2 regions of the Frigoribacterium sp. RIT-PI-h genome follow, and region 2 is predicted to be linked to the other one. Evidence: predicted binding sites of a transcription regulator. Region 2 holds the regulator's gene; the other holds the start of a gene.

Region 1 (11,088 bases), on a different contig from region 2:
TCGAACGGGCGACGGGGTTCGTCACCGGCAACACCGTCCGCGGCCACGGCGGAGGCACCGAGGCCGGGATCGTCCTCTACCTCACCCGCGGCGTCGTCGTGAGCGGCACCACCCTCGAGCGGTGCGTCGACCGGGGCGTGCTGGTGTACCACTCCAACGACGCCCTGACGTTGACGCGGACGTCGGCCTCCGGCCTCGAGGCCTCCACGGCCGGAGGCGCGGTGTCGGTCGTCGAGGCCCGGAGCGGCGCGAACACGGTCACCGTGTCGGCGACGAACGTCGCCCGCGGAGAGGGCACCACCGGCCCGGTGCGGGGCCTCGCCGTGGCGAACCCCGACAACGTGTTCGACCTGCTGGCCAACGACTGGCGTGAGACGGACCTCGCCGTGTGGAACAAAGGGGCCGTCGTGCGCCGCTGGGCCGACGAGGACTGACCGGCGGCCCCCTCAGCGTCGCGCGTCAGGCCGTGGCGAACCCCCGCGCGTCACCGTCTCGTCGAACGCGGCGACCTCTCGGGACGGCGCCGCGACCCACTCGAGCGGGGACGGGAGGGGGGACCGCGACGAAGGCCGCCTCCGACGACCTGGAGACCGCTCGAGCCGGCTCCGTGACATCGCGGGCCCCCGGTTCAGATCGGCGAGCACGGCTGGGCCCTCCGGCGGACGGGTCGACCATCACGGGGCCGAGCGCCGAGGCGATCGTCGTGGCCGCGGTCGCCAGCCGGCGGGCGACGCGCAGATGCACACCCGCCCGTCGCCCCATGGGGTCGACGACGTCGTCGTCCTCGGGGTCGTCGGGACGCAGCACGCTGCCCCGCATGCGCAGCAAGGACTCGAGCGCGACACCGGATCGCCCCGGGCCGGAGTCGACCGCCCCTTCGTCGGCGGCCCAGGCCGCCCCCTCGGTGAGCGCCGCCTCGGCCAGCCGCGCGAATTCGACGATGGTGAACGCTTTCGAGGCGGCCGCAGGGGACATCCGCACGACGTCTCGGCGATGACGGCGACCGGCCGTGAGCACGAGGTCGGCGTCCTCGAGGTCGACGCCCGAGAGCGGCCGGGCGACATGCCCCTCGAGGTCGACCCCGAGGCGCGTCCCTGCCGCCAGCGTCGCCGCGGGCACGACCGCGCCGGGGGTGGTCAGCGTGCCCCGACTCGTGACGGTCACCCGGGCATCGTCGACGTCACGAGCGAGCAGGGCGGCGAAGAGCGGCGACCGGCAGAGGTTGCCCGTGCAGACGACGAGCACGCGCAGGGGCGCGGCAGCGGGTCGACGCGCGGCGTTCACGATCCCCCCTCGCGGGCGTGGCTGCCGGGTGTCGGGCTGCCGATCAGGTCGCGGTAGAGCCCGAGGAGCGTTGCCTCCTCGCCGTCCCAGCTGAACGTCTCGAGCGCGGCTCGTCGCCCGTTCCGGCCGTGACGGTCGAGCAGGTCGGGGTCGGAGTCGTAGGCCGCGACGGCTCCGGCCACGGCGTCGACGTCGGTGGGGTCGACGAAGGTGGCGCAGTCGAGGTGTCCCAGGAGCCTCCGCCAGAGCGGGAAGTCGCTGACGACCACGGCGAGTCCCGCGGCCATGTACTCGAACAGCTTGGTGGGCAGCGAGTTCAGGTGCGCGGCGGTCGGCTCGAAGACGACGACCCCCACCCGGGCCCCCAAGAGCAGGTCGCGCGTGGCCTCGGGCGACAGCCGGCCGTGGAAGACCACGGGCAGCTCGTCGTTCCGCGGTCGGGCGGTCAGCTCGGCGGCTTCGGGCGCCGAGACGTGTCCGGCCAGCTCGAGCCGCCAGCCGTGGGGGAAAGCGGGTGAGCCTGTCAGTCCGGCCACCGCCGCCGACCCGCGGTTCGCGGTCAACGCCCCGACGTACGCCACGACCGGGGGCCGGCGGCTCGGCTCGATCGCCGACGCCTCTTCCGCCCGGAGGCGCGGGTAGTTGCGCACGAGCACCGTCTTGCCCGCCGGGTAGGCGTCGGCGATCGTCTCGGTGGCGGCCACGACCCGGTCGGCCGTCGACACGAGGCGCACGACGAGCCGGGCGAGCGCACGCGCGGGACGCGCCGTGCGACGCGAGACGTACGCCTTCGACGCCACCTGGTCGGGAAGGTCCTCGTGGGCGTCGAAGACCACGCGGCGTCCGAGGACGCGCAGCAGGGGCACCGCCCACACGAGCTCGGGGTCGTGCAGGTGACACAACCGCGCCCTCGAGCGCACGGCGAGCCGGACGGCCTGGGCCGAGCCGAACGTCATGCGGGCACGACGACGGCGGCGGGGGATCGTCACGACCTCGACGCCCGTCTCTCGGGTGGTGACGTCGCTCTCGACGGCGATCAGGCGCACCGAGTACCCCGCGGCCGCGGCACCGGCGGCCTCGCGCAGGTGGACGCGGTTGTCGGTCCAGGGGTGGGCGCTCGACACGTGGACGATGTCGGGAGGTGATGTGGTCATGGCGTTCCGTTCGTTCGGAGGTGACAGGAAGAGGGCGTCGAGGACCGGCAACGGCGAGCGGTCGCCCGTCTGGAGGCGCGGCTCGGCCCGAGCTCGGACCCAGGGTCGTCGAGCGACGCCGTCGGCCGCACGGCCGACAGGATGGACAGGGACCGCGTCGTTCAGGCCCGGCGGAGGAGCCCCCGCAGGGAACGACGCGGGACATCGATCTCGCTGTAGTAGTAGTAACGGGAGTCGGCCCGGCGCCGACGCCCCATGGTCAGCACGGCGGCGCGCGGCGTGCCGCCGACGGCGTCGAGGCGTTCGAGCGCCGAGGCGACCTGCGCACGGCGGGTGCGCCCGGAGGCGACCACGAGGAGGACACCCGTGACCATCTCGCTGATGAGCGCGGCGTCGGTGACCGACAGCAGGGGCGGGGTGTCGACGACGACCACGTCGTACCGGCCCCCCAGGTCGTCGAGCAGCGCGCGCATGGCCCCTGAGCCCAGCAGTTCGCTGGGGTTCGGCGGTACCTCGCCGGCCGGCAGCACGGTGAGACCGTCGTGCCCCCAGGACTGCAGTACCTCGTCGAGCTCGAAGCGCCCGATCAGGACGTCGGACAGCCCCACCGCGCCCTCGATGCCGAGGATTTTCGCCAGATTGGGCCGCCTCATGTCGGCGTCGACCACGACGGTCCGCAGCCCGGCTTCGGCGAGCGAGACCGCGAGATTCGCCGTGGTCGTGGTCTTGCCCTCGCTCGGCCCGGCCGAACTGACGGCGAACGAGCGCGCCGCCGCCCCCGCACCCAGGAACCGGATGTTGGTCCGCAGCATGCGGAACGCCTCGGCCTGGACGCTGGCACCCCCGTCGCGGGCGACCACCGGTCGCCGCCGCACCTGAGGATCGAACGGGATCTCGCCGACGACGGCCAGCTCGCCCTCGACGACGAGATCGTCGCGCCCCCTGACCTTCGTGTCGAGCGCCCGCCGGGCGAGGGCCGCCGCGGCACCGGCTGCGAGGCCCAGCAGGAGGCCGAGCGCGACGTTGGCGACGGTGCGGGGGGTCGCCGGCGAGAGCGCCGGCGCGGCGGGCTCGACGACCTCCATCGTGACGGACGGGACGCCGGGGGCGAACTCGGGCTCGAGTTCGGTCGTCACCACGGTGCGCAGGCTCTCGGTGACGGCGTTGGCAAACTCGGCCGCGCGCTGCGGGTCGACGTCGGTGACGGCCACGGTCATCAGGGTGCTGGCCGTCGGCGAGCTCGCCGTCACCTGGCCGGCGAGCTCGTCGACCGTGACGCTCGGCCCCCGGTCGGCGACGACGGGGTCGAGCACGCGAGGAGTCGTGACGAGCGTCGTGTAGGTCTTGATCTTCTGCTGGGCCGCGTTCGACCCCGAGGCGATCTCCATCGCCGTGGTGTCGGATTGTCCTCGAACGGCGACGAAGATCTTCGCGCTGCTGACGTAGGTCGGGGTCGCCACGGCCGAGACGGCGTAGCCGAGGCCACCCCCGACCACGAGACCGACGACCACGAGCAGCCAGCTGGCGAGCAGGGCTCGCAGGATGTCGGTCACGCGCATGGATCGGGGCCTTTCGGGTGTCGACGCCGGGTAGACGATGTTTTACATGTTATGTGGATCAACGACGGGGCACAAGCTTTCATGCCCTGTGCTCAGAAGCGGGACAGCATGGCGTCGACCACCCTGGCGGCTGCGCGGCCGTCCCCGTACGGCGCTGCGGCGGTCTCGGGACACGGCAGCGCCGCCAGCCGCGCGGCGATGTCGAGAGGGCTGTCGCCGACGAGGTCGTTCCAGCCGAGCCTCACGGTCTCGCCCCATTCGGTGTCCGCCCGGACGGTGACACACGGTCGGCGCAGGAGGAACGCCTCTTTCTGCAACCCGCCCGAGTCGGTCACGACACCCGAGGCCCCGTCGAGCAGCCCGACGAGGTCGAGGTACCCGACCGGCGGCGCCACGACCATGCCCGGTCTCGACAGCTCGATCCCCCAGGAGGAGGCGCGCGCCCGCAACCGCGGATGCGCCAGCAACAGCACGGTGCGCCCGGTCTCGGCGACGCCGGCGAGGCCGTCGAGCACCTCTCTCAGCCGCCGGGGATCGTCGGTGTTCGACGGGCGGTGGAGCGTGGCGAGCACGTAGGGACCTCGGGCCGCGGCCTCGCTCGCCGGGCCGACCCGCGCCTCCTGGTGGGCGAGACGGTCGTGGACCGCGAAGAGGACGTCGGTCATGACGTCGCCGACCAGCACGGAGCGCCGCTCGAGCCCCTCGTCTCGCAGGTGCCCGAGGGCCGTCTCGGAGGGCGCGAGACAGAGGTCGGCGGCGTGGTCGGTCATGACGCGGTTGTGCTCTTCGGGCATGGCCCGGTCGAACGAGCGGAGCCCGGCCTCGAGGTGCGCGACGGGAATGCCCAGCTTGACGGCCGCCAACGTCGCGGCGAGCGTGGAGTTCGTGTCACCGTAGACGAGGACGGCGTCAGGACGACGTCGGTGCAGCACCCCCTCGACGGCCTCGAGCATGCGCCCGGTCTGGGCACCGTGCGACGCCGACCCGATGTCGAGTTGCTCGTCGGGTCGCGGGATCTCGAGTTCGTCGAAGAAGACGTCGGACATCGCCGCGTCGTAGTGCTGGCCGGTGTGGACCACCACGTGGTCACACCGGCCGGCGAAGGCGCGCGCCATGGGCGCCAACTTGACGAACTGGGGTCGGGCGCCGACGACGCTCATTATCTGCATGTACAAAATGTTACATGCAGAACGTCGATCCGACCAGCCCTCAGGTGTGGGAGGCCACCACGACGGAGCCCGTCCGACACGGCGACCTGCCGCACACCTCGGCGGGGTGGGCGGCACGACGTCATCACCGGCCGGTCGCGCTCCCGACCCGGCCGATCGCATCAGCCGTCCGAGGCATCGACCCCGGGTCGTCGTCGGGCCGCCACGACGGCCCGGGCCCCGGCGGCGGAGAGCAGCACGCCGAGCCCGATCGCTGAGAGCCCCAGGGGCGAACCCGTGAAGGCCAGCGCCGCAGCGACCGGCGCGGCCTGCGCCGGCGCGACGGCCTCGCCGGGGACGGACGCCTCGGCGGACGAGGTGGCCGTGACACGGCTGCCCCACCGGTCGACGCCCCGGACGGTGGCCGAGACGGTGACTCGGCCGGTGCGGGCGTCGGCGGAGGTCACGATGCTCGGAGCGCTCGTGCAGTGGGTCGCCCGTCCGAGCCCGAGACGGTCGACGTCGCAGGTGAAGCCCGAAGCCCACAGGCCGGACACCTCGACGTTGCCGGTGTTGACCACCCGGACCCGTCCCCGCCAGGCGTCTCCGACCGCGATCTCGTTCACGCGTCCGCCTGCCTTGGTGACGACGGCCGTCGCCGAGAGCGCGGGGGCCGGCTTGACGAGCCCGATCGGATCGGAAGCCCGCGGGGCCTGCACGAGGGTGCCGTCGGGGCGGAACCCGGTCGCCGTGGCGGACAGCCACATCAACGGTGAGCCGAGGTCGTCCTCGACGATCGTCTGCGGCGCGATGATGCAGTCGAACGAATCACCCGGCACCAGACGTTCCCCCTCGCAGTCGGTGTCGATCGCGGCGCCCGACTCGTCGGCCGCGCCCGCCCGGCCCACCTGCGGCAGCCCGTCCACGACCTGCAGCGCGACGTCGGTCAGGGTGACCGTGCCCTGGTTGGTCAGCGTGTACCGCGCGTCGACGACGTCGCCGGGACGTGCGTCCTCGCCGGTGCGATCGGCACCGTCGGCATCGCGGACGGTGACCGAGCTGACGATGCCCACCGAACCGGCGGGGTCGGTCACGGGGACCTCGGCTCGGGCCTCGTCCGTCGACAGGACGATGCCGAGGCGCGAGACCGCGCCGGCCCGGACCGTCGCCGTCAGGGGGCCACCCTCGTCGACGGCTTCCTGATCGACCAGGTAGGTCGGTGACGTGCAGGAGGCGCGGGCACCGACGGGCAGGTCGGTGGCGTCGCATGACATGCCCCGGCGCGTGCTGGCCAGGTCGTGCACCGGGGCGTTGCCCACGTTGACGACGGTCTGCACCCAGGTGAGCCGGTCGCCGACGTCGGCGACGCCGGCCGCGCCACCCTCGGCGACGTCGTCGAGGCGAGCGTCGAGCCGCGTGTCGATGGAGGCCGCCTCGGGGTCGACCGCGATCGTCCGATCGACGGCAGGCAGCAGCCCTGACAGGGTGCTCTGCGACGCCGCGACCACGTGACTGCCGGACGCGGAGGCGAGGACGGGGACGACGACCCGGCACGCGACGTCACCCTCGGCGAAGTCGGCCTGGACGCGGATCGCGTCGGCCCCGGACGGAGCCGTGACGTCGGCGGACGAACAGGTCGAGGTGGCCTCACCGGACGATGCGACGGTCAGCCCGTCGGGCAGGGTCTGCGCGAACGACCAGCCAGGCTTGGCACCGGCCTCGCTGGTGTTGGTGACGTCGAGGACGAGATCGACCACGTCGCCCACCACGGCCGCGGCGGGCAGGGACAGGTCGGCCTGCGGGGTGGCGTCCACGACTCGGACGTTGTCGAAGGCTCCGTCGTTTCCCGCGCCCCCGCCCTGCAGGTTGCGCAGCCGGACGCCCAGCTCGGTGCCCGAGAAGAGCAGGGCACCCTTGCTGGCGACCGTGCCGCCGCGGATCGTGTGGCCGTCGACGACGAACTCCTCGAGGTCGGGGTCGAGGCAGGGGTTGATGGGAGTGTCGGACACGGGCGTCTCGACGTCGCCGTCGAGCAACGAGAACGAGAGCAACGGGTCGTCGGGAGCCGAGCAGTTGGCGGCCACGGTATCGACGGAGAACGTCACGAACCGGTTCGCCACGTCGACCGGTACGGGAGCGACGGTCTCGAGTTGGACCTTGTCCGCACCGGGCGCACCACCGTTGGTGTACGCCGAGATCGCGCGGTTGCCCTTCGGGTCACCGTCGCCACCGATGACACCGAGTGCCTGAGCGAGGGAGCGGAGGGCCGGACCGGCCGCACAACCGGGGGTCGTCGCGCCCGCCCCCACCACGAGGCCGTTGCAGCGAACCGCATCGGCCCAGATCGGGTCGGCCGAGTAGCGCGTTCCTGTCGAGCCGACGTAGTCGGTGATGAGTCGGGCCGTCGACGACGGATCGTTCTCGAAGTCCTCGACGGAGAGGGGCCGGGGGTCGGCCGGTTCACGGGTCGGCGTGACAGCCGATCCAGTCGATCGAGCGCGATCGGGCATCGTTTCACCGGGCGATCCGGCGACCGCCGGGGGCGCGGCCGAGGCCGCGAAGAGGAGAGCCGACAGCCCTGTCGCAACCGCGACCCGTGTCGCGGCCAAGCCCTTCCGTCGGCGGGCGGAGGAAGACGGGGAAGCGGACATGCGAGCCTTTCGTGCGACGAAACCGAACCGCACGAGACTAGCACTGACATGTCACACGATAGTGGCTGGGGTCAGTCGAGGTCGCCGAGATCGGAAGCCGAGGGCTCGGTCGCGTCGTACCGCGAGACGGTCAGCCCCTCGCCGTCGGGCGAGACGTCCACCCGGACGGTGTCGCCGTCGACGATCTCGCCCCCGAGCAGTGCCATCGCGAGCTTGTCGTCGATCTGGCGTTGCATCAGGCGGCGCAACGGTCGGGCACCGTAGATCGGGTCGTAGCCGCGCTCGGCGAGCCAGGCGCGCGCGTCGGGGGTGACGGCGAGCGAGAGGCGACGGTCGGTGAGGCGACGTCCGAGGCGGTCGACGTAGAGCGAGACGATCTGGCCGAGGTCGTCGGCGCTGAGGGTCGAGAACACGACGATGTCGTCGAGCCGGTTGACGAACTCGGGCTTGAACGCCTGGCGCACGAGACCCTGGACGAGCTCTTCCTTCTCGGGGTCGCTGAGGCCGGGGTCGGTGATGACCTGTGAGCCGAGGTTCGACGTGAGCACGAGGATCGTGTTGCGGAAGTCGACGGTGCGGCCCTGGCCATCGGTCAGCCGCCCGTCGTCGAGCACCTGCAGCAGGACGTCGAACACCTCGGGGTGGGCCTTCTCGACCTCGTCCATCAGCACGACGCTGTAAGGGCGTCGGCGGACGGCCTCGGTCAGCTGCCCCCCGGCCTCGTAGCCGACGTAGCCGGGAGGCGCTCCCACGAGCCGGGACACGCTGTGCTTCTCGCCGTACTCGCTCATGTCGATGCGGACGAGGGCCTTCTCGTCGTCGAAGAGGAAGTCGGCGAGAGCCTTGGCGAGCTCGGTCTTGCCGACTCCCGTCGGGCCGAGGAAGAGGAACGAGCCGGTCGGGCGATCGGGGTCGCTGATGCCCGCGCGGGTGCGCCGGACCGCCTCGCTGACGGCCTGGACGGCCGCCTTCTGACCGATGAGGCGCCTCCCGAGTTCGCTCTCGAGGTGCAGCAGCTTCTCAGTCTCGCCGCTGAGCAGGCGACCGACCGGGATGCCCGTCCACGCGGCGACGACCTCGGCGATGTCGGAGTCGGTGACGGCGTCGCTGACGAGTCGGTCGCCGCTCTTCTCGAACGACTCGGCGTCGGCGAGGCGCTTCTCGATGTCGGGGATGCGCTCGTAGCTGATGCGGGCAGCGTCCTCGTAGCGCCCCTCGCGCAGGGCACGGTCGGCGTCGATGCGCGCCTCGTTGAGGTCGCTGCGCAGCGTGCCGACGCCTTGCAGGGCGGCCTTCTCGGCCTGCCACCGGGCGTTCAGGTCGTCGTAGGCGGCCTGCTGCTGGGCGATGGTCTCGCGCAGGGTGGCGAGGCGGGCCTGCGAGGCGTCGTCCTTCTCCTTCTTGAGCGCCAACTCTTCGATCTGCAGGCGGACGAGACCGCGGTAGAGCTGATCGAGTTCGACCGGCGACGAGTCGATCTCCATCTTGAGGCGCGAGCCGGCCTCGTCGACGAGGTCGATGGCTTTGTCGGGCAGCTGTCGACTGGGGATGTACCGGTTGGACAGGGAGGCGGCGGCCACCAGGGCACCGTCGGTGATCGTGACCCCATGGTGCGCCTCGTACCGCTCTTTGAGGCCGCGGAGGATGGCGACGGTGTCCTCGACGCTGGGCTCACCGACGTACACCTGCTGGAAGCGGCGCTCGAGCGCGGCGTCCTTCTCGATGTACTGGCGGTACTCGTCGAGGGTGGTCGCTCCGATGAGGCGCAGCTCACCTCGGGCGAGCATGGGCTTGAGCATGTTCGAGGCGGCGACCGAGCCTTCGCCTCCCCCTGCGCCCATGAGGGTGTGCAGCTCGTCGATGAAGGTGATGACCTGGCCGTCGCTCTTCGTGATCTCCTTGAGGACGTCCTTGAGGCGTTCTTCGAATTCGCCCCGGTACTTCGCGCCGGCGACGAGGGCGGCGAGGTCGAGGCTGATCAGCCGCTTGTCTTTGAGACTGTCGGCCACGTCGCCCTCGACGATGCGCTGGGCCAGCCCCTCGACCACGGCGGTCTTGCCGACGCCGGGCTCGCCGATCAGGACGGGGTTGTTCTTGGTGCGACGGGTGAGCACCTGGCTGATGCGCCGGATCTCGGCGTCGCGGCCGATGACGGGATCGAGCTTGCCGCTGCGGGCGATGGCGGTGAGGTCGACCCCGTACTTCTCGAGCGCCGACTTCTGCTTCTCGTCGGAAGCCGGAGCGCCCTGCATGTTCGCCATGGATGTGCCTTTCTCGGAACTTGAGTGGAACTGGCTCAAGTTTACGCCTGATCGCTCGGCGGGCAAGACCTGACGCTCGTCATGTTGTACATGTCTTGTTTTGTGTCTAACATTTCAGTACTCGTTCACCTGGCGGCGTCTCGCTGCCCAGACAGGAAAGAACACCTCACGCATGAAGAAAACACTTAGGCGCGTCGGCGCGGTCGGGCTCGCCGCAGCCACGGTCGTGCCCGGCCTCAGCTTCGGGCCCGCGGCCCTTGCCGCCCCCGCCACACCGGACGCCGAGGCGACCGTGCAGGTCATTTTCAAGGACGGTGCCAAGTATCACACTGCCTCCGCCAGCACGGGCCCTCGGAGCAACGTGACATACCCGGACCTCGCCTCAGCGACACAAGGCGCTCCTCGACTCGGCGTCAAGCCACTCGACAACGGCCTCTTCGCACTGCTCACGACCCGACCGTCCGACGGGAACCCGGCTTGCTTGTACATCCCCCCCGTAGAGATCGCCGGCATCGTCCAGATGCGGACTTGGGATGGCGCAGAGTGCGACACGTCCGATGTCGCGACGCAGTGGTGGTTCGACGGCACGACACTTCGAAGTGCGGTCTTCCCCAGCAAGGCCATCGGAGGCGTTGGCGAGAATCTCTATAGCAATTACCTCAGACTGCTCAACGGAACGCCACTCACCCTCGAGTCCGATCTTTCAGCCCTCTACGCCCTCGTGGGCAAGGTCAACTCCATCGACCTTCCCGCACGCCTGGCTTCGATCGGTGGAATGGCCACACCCGGTTCGTTCATCATCGTGAACGGTGACGAAGAGGTCGAAGTCGCCGCCGACGGGTCATGGTCATATCAAGTGTCGGGTTTGAAGCTGGGGTCGAACTCGGTGGAACTCGAGCAGTACGAGAACGGCGTCAAGACCGAGGAGTCGACTCTGGATGTCGTCCTCGACGTGCGCCCCGTGTCGGCGGCGGTGTCGTTCCCGGTGGACCTCGGCCAGGACGCCATGCTCTCCGGTGCCGCGCAGCCCG
Region 2 (11,088 bases):
CACACCCACCCCGACGCGACACCGCGTCCCCCCAGACCAGGACAACCCATGACCAAGACCTCGCTGTTCACGACCATCGCGCTCACCGGAGCCCTCGCAGGACTGCTCGCCGGCTGCAGCTCCTCCGACGAACCGGCGCCGACCCCCACCCCGACGACGACGGCCGACGCCGCGCCCGCGGACGACACCTGCGTCGACGGCGTCGCCTGGATGCAATTCGACGAGAGCGGTGAGACCGAGAAATCCCTGCCCGAGGGGTGCGCGACGATCGTCGTCAACGGCAACGGCGGCACCCTCACCGCCGGCCCCGCCGACACCCTCGTCATCATGGGCAACGACAACACCGTCGACCTCGGCGCCGTCGGTCAGATCGACCTCGAAGGCACCGGCAACACCATCACCCACACCACCGACGCCGACCCCGTCGTCAACACCGACAACGACACCAACACCGTCACCCGAGCAGGCTGACCCGAACCCCGACCTCACCACGCGACCGACGGCGCGTGGGTCGCCACCCCGCGACCCACGCGCCGTTCCGCTTCGCACGACGACAGCAGTCCCTCCATGTCGCATTTCATGTGTACTGTTTTGGCCAGCGGCCCTCGACCACCCGCCGCATGCCACGACAGAAAGAGCACACCTTGCACATGACGACGACAGCCCGGCGCTACGGCGCGATCGGTCTGGCCACGGCGACGCTCGTCGCCGCGCTCGCCCATGCCCCCGCCGCCCACGCCGAGGCCCCCCGGCCGACGGCGGCATCATCCGGCCTGATCGGCCCCTACGTCACCCAGAACGAGTCCACCGACTGGAAGGCAGTCGGCACACCGACCCGGGGAGCCACCGTGCCCGTGGTCAAGGAGACCACCCGGGCAGCCGCCGAGCAGGTCGCGCAGACCTGGTCGGTCCCCACGAAGGACGCGCCGGGAGAGATCCGCTGGGTCGGAGGTGACGCCGACCTGTGCCTGACCTACCGCGCACACAACGACTCCCGACAGAGGTACACGGCCGAGTTCTGCGACGGGAGCGACGTGCAGCAGTTCCGCTGGAAGCCGATCTCCAACTCGTACTCGAAGGGCGATGGGCTGGTCGCCCAGAAAGCACCGGATGCCTTCGTGGGCAGTGACAACCACGGCACGCAGCTCTTCGGCCAGGCCGAGAGCGTCGGTGACGCGACGGCCGCCGAGCTGCTCACCCCCTACGGCTCCGACGTCGCCATCCCCACCGTCACGGGCGTCCGGAGCGGGACCTTCCAGGTCGAAGCCACCATCGTGAAGGCGAGCGCACAAGGCAAGCAGGAGTTCCTGGCGCCGCAGGGCACGACCATCGAGGCGATTCCCGGCGGCTGGTCCGTCTCGGCGGACGGCCGCCGGGCCACCCGCGGCACCGACACGACCGTGGCCACGGCCGGAGACAAGATCCGGGCCACCTTGCGACTGGCGTCCTCACCCCCTTCGACGACACTGTCCGGCGGGCACCTCCGAGTCCAGCGCGACGCGACGTCCACGAAGCAGGTGACGGCCTTCCAGGTCTTCTCCGTCGAGGTGGCAGCACTGTCCGGGATGGTCGACGGCGTCGACGTCGGGGCGCGGTCCGCGCAGATCTCGGGCACGGCCGCGCCAGGCTCGTGGGTCATCCTGGGAGGCGTCGACGAGGTCCAGGCCAACCGTGACGGCGCGTGGTCGTTCGAACTGGAGGGCCTGAAGCTGGGGTCGAACCCGGTGACGCTCGAGCAGTACGAGAACGGCGTCAAGACCGACGAGACCACCCTCGACGTCGTCCTCGAGGTGCGCCCGGTGTCGGCGGCCGTGTCGTTCCCGGTGGACCTCGGCCAGGACGCCATGCTCTCGGGCGCCGCGCAGCCCGGCGCGACGGTGATCGTCACCGACGTCGACGGCACCGAGATCGCCCGCACCGACGCCCGCCCGGGCTCGGGCATCTGGTCGACCCCGATCCCGGCCCCGAACGCCGGTGGCGACTACGACGTGCGTATCTACCAGCAGATCGACGGTGAAGACAACGGAGAGATCATCCGCACCGTCGCCTACGGCGCCGCCGTGCAGATCACGGCCCCGGTCGAGGGCATGGCCCACGACGGCGGCCCGGTCCGCATGACCGGGCGCGGCGAGCCCGGCGCGCAGGTCGTCGTCCGCGAACAGGGCAGCACCACCGTCCTCGGCACCAAGCAGGTGCTGCAGAGCGGCACCTGGACCCTCGACACGACCAACGTCGACGACCGCAGACACGTCCTCGAGGTCACCCAGACCGGCAAGGGCAACAACACCACCCTCGACACCGTCACGCTGAACCCCGAAGCCGGAGTCGTCGCCCCGGTGGCCGTCACGAACCCCGACGCGGCGACGATCGCCCAGGGTTACACCCCGAACACCTCGTTCACCTTCACCGGCACCGCCGAGAAGGGCAAGACCCTGCAGGTCGAGAACAAGTACGGCACCAAGCTCGACGAGGCCCGCGTCACCGACCAGGGCACCTGGTCCTGGACCCGCGCGAACATGGGCACCTCGACCTGGACGATCAACTTCATCCAAGACAAGGGCACCCCCGCCGAGACGAAGGCCACTGTCGCGAACTTCACGCCTCGCACCACCGCCACGGCCCCGGTGGCCGTCACGAACCCCGACGCGGCGACCATCGCCCAGGGCTACGTCCCGAACACCTCGTTCACCTTCACCGGCACCGCCGAGAAGGGCAAACTGCTACAGATCGAGAACCGGTACGGCACCCGCCTCGACGCCACCCGCGTCACCGACCGGGGCACCTGGTCCTGGACCCGCGCGAACATGGGCACCTCGACCTGGACGATCAACTTCATCCAAGACAAGGGCACCCCCGCCGAGACCCAGGCGACCGTCCTGAACTCCCAGCCCCGCCGCTGAGTTCGGCACGGACACCCGGCGGGCGGGCCGCCTCACAGCTGCCCGCCCGCCGGCACCTCCAGGAGACCTGCGCGTCGCAAACGACATGTCAAACGTGTGGTATTAATATTTGCTCGAAGCAGCACTCGCACCCAGCAGATTGGACACCCCGATGATCGTCCCCCGCCGCGCCTCCGTGCTGGCTGCCGCCGTCACCACCGCCGTGACGGCCACCATCACCTTCGTGCCTCCCCCACCCGCCTGGGCTGCCGGGGCAACCCCTCCCGCCTCAGCGGCTCCGACCGCCCCAGCGACGCCTGCACCACTCGCCCTGTCGGCCCGGGTCACGTCGATCGAGCTCGAGACCCGCACCGTCCACGTCGCGGGAACCGCGACGCCCCTGGCCACGATCCTCGTCGACGACCGGTTCGAGGTCGACGCCGACGGCACCGGCGCCTGGCAGGCCGAGCTGACAGAGCAGGCGCTCGGCCCCGGCAGCGTCACACTCGCCGAGTACGTGGACGAGCGCCTCGTCGACACCGACGAGCTCGACTTCTTCGTGGGCCAGCCCCTGGCAGTTGAGGCGACCTTCTCCCCCCTCCGCACCGAACGCGCCCGCGTCACCGGCACGGCGACCCCTCGAGCCGACATCGACGTCGTCAACGATGCCGATCGAGTCATCGGCACCACCCGCGCCGCGTCGTCGGGCTCCTTCGAGACGACGGTGCTGGCTCCGGACGCCGGGGGCGTTCACCGTCTCACCGTGCGTCAGTCCGTCGACGGCGACGAACTCGACCGGCTCGATGCCGACCTCGACTACGGCGCCCCCGTCAGCATCACCGCCCCGACTGACGGCACCGAGCACCTCGGCGGGCCCGTCACGCTCGTCGGTTCAGGTGTGCCCCGCGGCGAGGTGCGTGTGCGCGAGAAGGGCTCGACCTCGTGGCTTGCCCCGGCGACCACCGTGCTGGTCTCGGGTACGTGGCGCCTCACCACGGCCCCCCTCGACGACTCGGGCCACGACCTCGAGGTGGTTCAGGTCGGTCGTGGTGACAACCGCACCACCGCGACCATCACCCTGGGCGGGGTGACACCACCCGTCCCCGCCCTCCGGCCCGGCACGGTCTCCGGGCCTGCCGAATACACCTCCGGAGTACCGACCCGCATCGAAGGCACCGCCACCCCGTCCGCGACGGTGACCCTCACGAACGCCTGGGGCACCGAGATCGCCAAGGGCATCCCCGTCGACGCCCAGGGGCTGTGGCACCACGACCGCATCCTCGTCGCACCCAGCGTGTACACGCTCTTCGTCAACCAGCAGCTCGGGTCAGAGAAGAAGTCCGACGGCCCCTTCGTCATCCGCCCCCCGGAGCAGCGCGCCGTGTTCCAGGTCGTCTCCCCCGACCGGGGCGCCGGTTACGAATCCGGCAGCGTGACCACCTTCACCGGAACAGGTGACCCTCGGGGCCAGGTCCACGTCGAGAACCGATGGGGCACCAAGATCACCGGCCCCGTCGAGGTCACCGACGCCAGCACCTGGTCGCTCTCGTACCTCCTGGCCGGACCATCGATCTACTACCTGACCTTCGTCGAGACGACACCGGGGTGGCCACCTCGCACGGTCGACTACGGAGCGTTCGCGCCGCGCCCGTGACCACGACGAGGAGGCGCGGGTGCGGTGACGAGCGGACCCGCACCTCCTCGGCACCAGCCGTCAGGCGCCGTCGGCGAAGCGGGTGATCGTGCTGGACCGGCCCCAGACGGGCAGCACCGTCGCCGTCCAGTCGTTGCGCAGCAGGTCGAGCACGTTGCCCGACCCCGGAACGGCGACTCCACGCACCGAGGCCGCCGAGCCGGGGAGGTGCGACCCCGGGGCGTACGAGTTGCCCACGAGCGTGGCCGTGTTGGCCGAACTGCGCACCTCGACGGCAGCCGCGACCGTGGCACCGGCGGCCAGCACGACACCCTCGACGCGATTGCCCACGAGCATCGTGGCATCGTTCGAATGGTAGAGACACACCCCGCGGCCGACACAGCCCGAGAGCAGGTTGCCCCGGACGACGACGTCGCGGGTCAGGTAGAGCAGCACGCCCGCTTCGCGGTCGCCACCGCCCATTCCGACGACGACGTTGTCCTCGACGACCGCCGACGCCCGCTCCGCCCCCGAAGCGACGGTCGAGCCGGCGCCCTTGACCACGATGCCCGAACCCGTCCCGGGCGAGTCGCCCCGCTCGACGTGGTTGCGGGCGACCACGACGTCGACCGGGGCGTAGACGTACTCCTGCGGTGTCGCATCGTTCTGACACGGCACCACGGCGATGCCCACCGAGCACCCCGAGACGGTGTTGTCACGGATCACGATCTGCTGCCCCGCGTGCGTGTCGATGCCTTCCCAGAGCCGGACGCCGCGGACGGTGTTGCCGTCGATCGTGACCCGGGCCGACCGGGGTGAATCGACGAGCGACTTCGTCTCGTCCCGCGTCACCGCGATGCCGTACGAGTTGACGAAGCCGGCAGGCTGTCGGACGTCGGCGACGGTGCAGCCCCGCACGACCGCGTCGGTGCACGAGACGAGCACGACGCCGGCGTAGCCCACGTCGTCCACACGGCAGCCGACGACCTCGAGACCGACCACCGACGTCGCGACGACGGCCGAGTGGGACAGCCCCGTGAAGGTGCAGTCCTCGATCGACAGCCGCTCGAGCGGAGCGGTCGCCGTCCCCGTCGCCACGACCCCCTTTCCGCTCGCCGCCCGGGACGTCCCGGCCCCGACGAGCGCGGCATCGACGACGCGCACGTCGGAGGCGTGGACGTCGATCATCGTGATGTGCGCGGTCGCCGTGAGGCGGACCGTCGGCGCGAACAGGACGGTCATGGATCGATCGACGATCAGCGGCGACGCGATCGCCTCCGACCGGTCGACGAGCAGCGTGCCCCCCGGGGGCACGGCGGCGAGGGCCTGTGCGACGGTCGGGAAGGACGACGCGGCGACCACGACCGTGGGGGCCGGCATCGTGGCGGGGGCGGCACCGGCGGCCACGGCGGCGGCCGGCCGACGGGCGGCCCCGACGGCGCGGGCCCCCGCCGCTGCCAGGGCGCCGACGAGGAAGGCGCGGCGCCCCGGCCGGGGGTGGGCCGCGGCACGGCCCGCGGGCCCGGTGGCGTCGCGCTCGGCGGAGAGAAGTGGTGGACGGTCAGATGTCGGTCTCAAGATGTTCCTCGTGAAGGGGGGATGTGATGGATATCACGACTGTTAGGTGTACGATCGACACGCTACCCCCTGAGCCCTCCTCCGGCATCCACCCGAGATCGGAGTGCGCTCCCGGCGTGCTCACCGGCGAGGTCGGCATGCTGGGTCGATGATCTCCGTCGATCTCGCCCGCCGCCTCCGTGCCGCCGGTCTGCGTTGGCGGCCCTCCGCCGGTGACCGCTTCGTCGTCGAACGCCTCCTCGAGACCGAGGGCGACCAAGGAGCGGACGAGGGCGCCGGCGACGTCTTCACACTGAGCGACATGACGATCGAGGCCCACGAGCATCCGACCGGTACCGTGCTCGGCTTCAACGGCACCACGGAATGGGCGCTCGACTCCGTGGCCGTCGAGGACGCCCTCTGGCTCCCTCGCGAGGATCAGCTCCGCGAGCTGCTCGGGCGGTCGTTCGTGTCGCTCGACCGGGTCGTGGTCGACGGCGAGCAGGTCGGCTACCAGGTGCGCATCCTCGACGCGAGCTCCCCCCGCGGTGACGAGGTGCACGCCGCCGACGATGCCGAGACGGCCTACGCGCACGCCCTGCTGGCCTACGTCGATGCCTCGCTCCGGCTCGACGAGGTCGAGTGAGGCGAAGCCGCCCCGGCGTGGGGCGACACGACCCGGTCAGCGACGGGTCGACACCGTGACGGTGAACTTCGGGCCCCGCGACACCTGGCGGGTCGGACCCACGACCCGTTCGAGCGTGGACCGGTAGCCGAGGGGGGAATTCCACACGCACCAGAGCTCGCCGCCCGGACGCAGCAACCTCGCGGCCGCGTCGAAGAGCTTGTGGGCGATGCCGGCGTGCACCGTCGCCCCGACGTGGAACGGCGGGTTGAGCAAGACGAGGTCGGCCGAGCCGCCGGGCAGCGACGCACCAGCGTCGTCGCGCCGCACCTCCACCCGACCGGCGAGGCCGTTCGCGGCGACGGTCGCCGACGCCGAGGCCACGGCCGCCGCGGACTGGTCGGTGGCGACGACGACGGTGTCGGGGTGGGCGAGGGCGTACGACGCGGCGAGGACGCCCGTGCCGCAGCCGAGGGCGACGACGTCGCGCGCGGCGGGCCGCTCGGCGTCCAGGGCGGCCAGCAGGGCCCGGGTGCCGATGTCGATCGTGGCGCCCGCGAAGGCGGCACCGTGGGCGGCGACGACCAGGTCGCCGTGCCGCTCGGTCCGCGGCCAGCGGCCGGCGTCGGAGGCGCGGGGGGCCGTCGCGACGAGCACCCGCGACTTCTGGCGCGCCAGCCCGGCTCGGACGTCACCGAAGTGCCGACCGAGGACCTCGTTCATGGCCGGGGGCATGTGCCTGATCCGCCCGCCCGCGAACAGCTTCACCTCGGGGTGGGCGTGTGCGGCGACGACCTCGGCGATCTCGTCGAGGGCGTCGAGCCCGCGGGGCAGCTGGACGAGGACCACCCGGGCGCCGGCGACGAGTGAAGCGTCGAGGGCGTGCCAGGACCACCGGGCGCCCGGGGCCGCCACGCGCGCGTTGGCGGCGAGGGCGAGTTCACCCGAGAGGGCGTCCTGGTGCACACGCACCGGCATCGGTGCGGACGACTCCCCACCGTCCGGGGTGCCCTCGACGCCGTCGGCCACGAGGTCGGCCACGCCCAGGGCCAGCGCCCCGTAGCGGTCGCCGACGACGGCGACGTGCCCCGGGTGCGCGACCAGCGCCTCCTGGGAGGTGTCGAGCAGCAGCCGGTCGGTGGCGTCGTGGGCCAGCAGTTCGGGGGCCTCGACGTCGGGCCACCGGCGGAGCTGCGCGAAGTCGATCACCCGGCAACGCTAGCGGCGCCCGTCGAGAAGTCGCGACATGCCGCTCGCCGCCCCGCCCGAGATGAGCGGCACGTCGTGACGCCTCGGTCACGTCTAGCGCAGCGGACGCCAGACGACGACGGAGGTCTGCCGCGACGGCCGGGTGCCGTGACGCAGCGGGACGACACCGCTCTCGCCCGCGGCGAAGACCCTGGCACCGGGGCGGTTGACCATCTCGTCCGCCAGTGCCCGCTCGAGCTCTCGCACGCGCGACTGCAGCGCGGTGACCTGGTTCTCGAGCTCGAGGATTCGCTTGATCCCCTCGAGCGAGATGCCCTCGCCGCCGAGGCGCGCGATCTCGCGCAGCTGCACGACGTCGCGCATCGAATAACGCCGCGACTTGCCCGCCGTCCGCTGGGGCACGACGAGCCCGAGCCGGTCGTACTGCCGCAGCGTCTGGGCGTGCAGGCCCGAGAGCTCGGCGGCGGTCGCGATGGCGAAGAGGGGCGAGTGCTCGTCCATCGGCCACTGGGTGGGGTCCGGTCGGTCCATCTCGTCTCCTGTCTCGTCGCTCGGGACCTGCCGCCGAGGGGGCGCGGGTCGGGTCGGTCTCGTCGGGCTCGTGCCCGGGCGATGAGGTCGTCGCGCGGGTTCTCGGACGGCAGGGCGGCGGCCAAGGCCTCGACGGCCTCGCGTGCCTTGTCGTTGAGGTGTGCGGGCACCGCGACCTGGACGGTGGCGAGCAGGTCACCGACGCCGTCCTTCGCGTGCACGCCGCGCCCCTTGACGCGCAGCACGCGGCCCGAGGGAGTGCCCGGCGCGACGCGCAATCGCACGGGGTCGCCACCGAGCGTCGGCACCTCGATCGTCGCGCCGAGGGTCGCCTCGGCGAACGTCACGGGCACGTCGAGTCGGAGGTTCTTGCCGTCGAGGTCGAACACGGGGTGCTTGCGGACGGCAACGGTCAACACCATGTCGCCGGCCTCACCGCCGTCGGGGCTCTGCTCGCCCCGACCGCGCAGCTTGATCTTCTGACCGTCGTGGACGCCGGCCGGGATGCGGACCTTCATCGGCTTGCCGTTCGACGCCTGCAGCGTGATGGTCTCGCCGACGATCGCGGTCTGGAAGTCGAGCGTCGTGGTGGCCGTCATGTCACGGCCCTTCTGAGGGCCGCCGAAGCCGCGGTAGCCGCCGCTCGTCTGTCCGAAGCCACCACCGCCGAACATGCCGCCGAAGATGTCGTCGAAGCCGCCGCCACCGCCACCCTGGCGGAACTGCGTGCGCTGGCCGCCCTGGTTGAACATGCCACCGAAGACGTCCTCGAATCCGCCACCCGCACCTCCGGGGCCACCGCTGCCGGCCGCGAAGCGGGCACCGCCGCCCATGGCCCGGACCTGGTCGTACTCGCGACGCTGCTCGGGGTCGGACAGCACCGAGTGCGCCTCGGAGATCTCTTTGAACTTCGCCTCGCTCGCGGCGTCGCCGGGGTTCGAGTCGGGGTGGTACTTGCGCGCCAGCTTGCGGTAGACCTTCTTCAGCTCGGCGGGCGTGACGTCTTTGGAGACACCGAGGACGGCGTAGAAGTCCTTGTCGAACCAGTCCTGACTCGCCATGCGGCACCTCCTTCCTTGACTGGAGGTCGCTGTCTGGCAGCGACCGGAAGAGAACGGGGGAGGCGGCGGGCACCTCGTCGAGGAGCCCACCGCCGGTTGCGACTCGCGTCGCAGGGGGTGGTGACGGGCAGCCCGGAGGCCACCCGTCACCGGGGTGCTACTGCGGGGTGTGCACCGCGACCTTGGCGGCGCGGATGACGCGGTCGCCGATCGTGTAGCCCGGCTCGATCACGTCGGCCACGGTGTTGACCGTGACGTCGGCGCTCGGCAGCTGGACCAGGGCATCGTGCTTGCTGGGGTCGAAGACGTCGCCCTTCGCACCGATCTGCGTGAGGCCGAACTTGTCGAGCCCCCCGCGGATCTTCTGCGCGATGACGGTCATCGGGCCTTCGGCGAGGTCGCCGTGCTGTTCGGCACGGGCGAGGTCGTCGAGCGCGGGCAGCAGCGAGCGGACGACCTCGGCGACCACGGCCTCGCGGTTGGCCTCGCGGTCACGCTCGACGCGCCTCCGGAAGTTCACCAGCTCGGCCTGGGCCCTCAGCATGTCCTGTCGCATGTCGGCCACCAGGTCGGCGCTGGCGGCGTCGAGGATGGCCTCGTCGTCGGCGCTCAGCGTCTCGGTGCCCTCGGGAGCGTCGGCCATCGACTCGGCCGCCGCCTTGGCCCCCGCCGGGGCCGCGGCGTCAGCCGGGACCTCGACGTCGGGCGCCTCGGCGTCGACGAGCTCGTCGGGGTCGACGACGTCGGCCGTGCCCCCGTCTTCGGACGGAGTCGCGGGACGCGGCTCGTCGTCGGGCGTCTTGTTCTCGTCAGTCATGCCGACCGCCTCTACTTCTTGTCGTTGTCGTCGTCGTCCACGACCTCGGCGTCGACGATGTCCTCGTCGTCACCCTGCGCCTGGCCGTCGGCGGGAGCGCCCTCGGCACCCGCGGCACCGGCCTGGTCGGCCTGGCTCTGCGAGTAGATCGCCTGGCCGAGCTTCTGCTGGCTCTCGTTGAGCTTGTCGAAGGCGGGCTTGATCGCGGACTCGTCGTCGCCGGCGAGGGCCGACTTCAGCGAGTCGACGTCGGCCTGCACCTCGGACTTGACGTCCGCGGGCAGCTTCTCGTCGTTCTCCTTGATCAGCTTCTCGATCGAGTAGACGAGCTGCTCGGCCGAGTTGCGGGTCTCGTTGGCCTCACGACGTGCCTTGTCTTCGGCGGCGTTCTCTTCCGCCTCGCGGACCATGCGCTCGATGTCGTCCTTCGACAGCGACGAGCCGCCCGAGATGACCATCGACTGCTCTTTGCCGGTGCCCTTGTCCTTCGCGGACACGTGCACGATGCCGTTGGCGTCGATGTCGAACGTGACCTCGATCTGCGGCACGCCGCGCGGAGCCGGAGCGATGCCGGTCAGCTCGAAGGTGCCCAGGTTCTTGTTGTCCCGCGTGAACTCGCGCTCGCCCTGGAAGACCTGGATCGCGACGGACGGCTGGTTGTCGTCGGCCGTGGTGAAGGTCTCGCTGCGCTTGGTCGGGATGGCCGTGTTGCGTTCGATGAGCTTGGTCATCGCGCCACCCTTGGTCTCGATGCCGAGGCTGAGCGGGGTGACGTC

Evidence for each region. Region 2 encodes HspR, which represses chaperone genes until heat shock. Its sites were predicted from a motif close to AAGTTGAGTCNNNNNGACTCAACTT; they were not measured.
Region 1: AEQ27_RS14555 (ATP-dependent Clp protease ATP-binding subunit) is a predicted target of HspR. The motif match lies at 10,075-10,099, and genes of this name have one in related genera.

What each region holds. Positions count from the first base shown of each region.
Region 1 covers NZ_LHOZ01000096.1:12,009-23,096, forward strand. Annotated here, with positions in the region: gene AEQ27_RS14525 (right-handed parallel beta-helix repeat-containing protein) at 1-434, shown strand, start outside; gene AEQ27_RS17475 (low molecular weight phosphatase family protein) at 460-1,284, opposite strand; gene AEQ27_RS14535 (glycosyltransferase) at 1,281-2,438, opposite strand; gene AEQ27_RS14540 (polysaccharide biosynthesis tyrosine autokinase) at 2,600-3,997, opposite strand; gene wecB (non-hydrolyzing UDP-N-acetylglucosamine 2-epimerase) at 4,090-5,166, opposite strand; gene AEQ27_RS14550 (hypothetical protein) at 5,328-7,655, opposite strand; gene AEQ27_RS14555 (ATP-dependent Clp protease ATP-binding subunit) at 7,868-10,057, opposite strand; partial or broken gene AEQ27_RS17480 (hypothetical protein) at 10,230-11,088, shown strand, end outside.
Region 2 covers NZ_LHOZ01000085.1:3-11,090, forward strand. Annotated here, with positions in the region: gene AEQ27_RS12885 (DUF3060 domain-containing protein) at 49-471, shown strand; gene AEQ27_RS12890 (hypothetical protein) at 651-2,900, shown strand; gene AEQ27_RS12895 (hypothetical protein) at 3,052-4,533, shown strand; gene AEQ27_RS12900 (nitrous oxide reductase family maturation protein NosD) at 4,594-6,090, opposite strand; gene AEQ27_RS12905 (hypothetical protein) at 6,239-6,715, shown strand; gene AEQ27_RS12910 (methyltransferase) at 6,752-7,903, opposite strand; gene AEQ27_RS12915 (heat shock protein transcriptional repressor HspR) at 7,997-8,404, opposite strand; partial or broken gene AEQ27_RS16735 (DnaJ C-terminal domain-containing protein) at 8,500-9,495, opposite strand; gene AEQ27_RS12920 (nucleotide exchange factor GrpE) at 9,653-10,312, opposite strand; gene dnaK (molecular chaperone DnaK) at 10,324-11,088, opposite strand, start outside.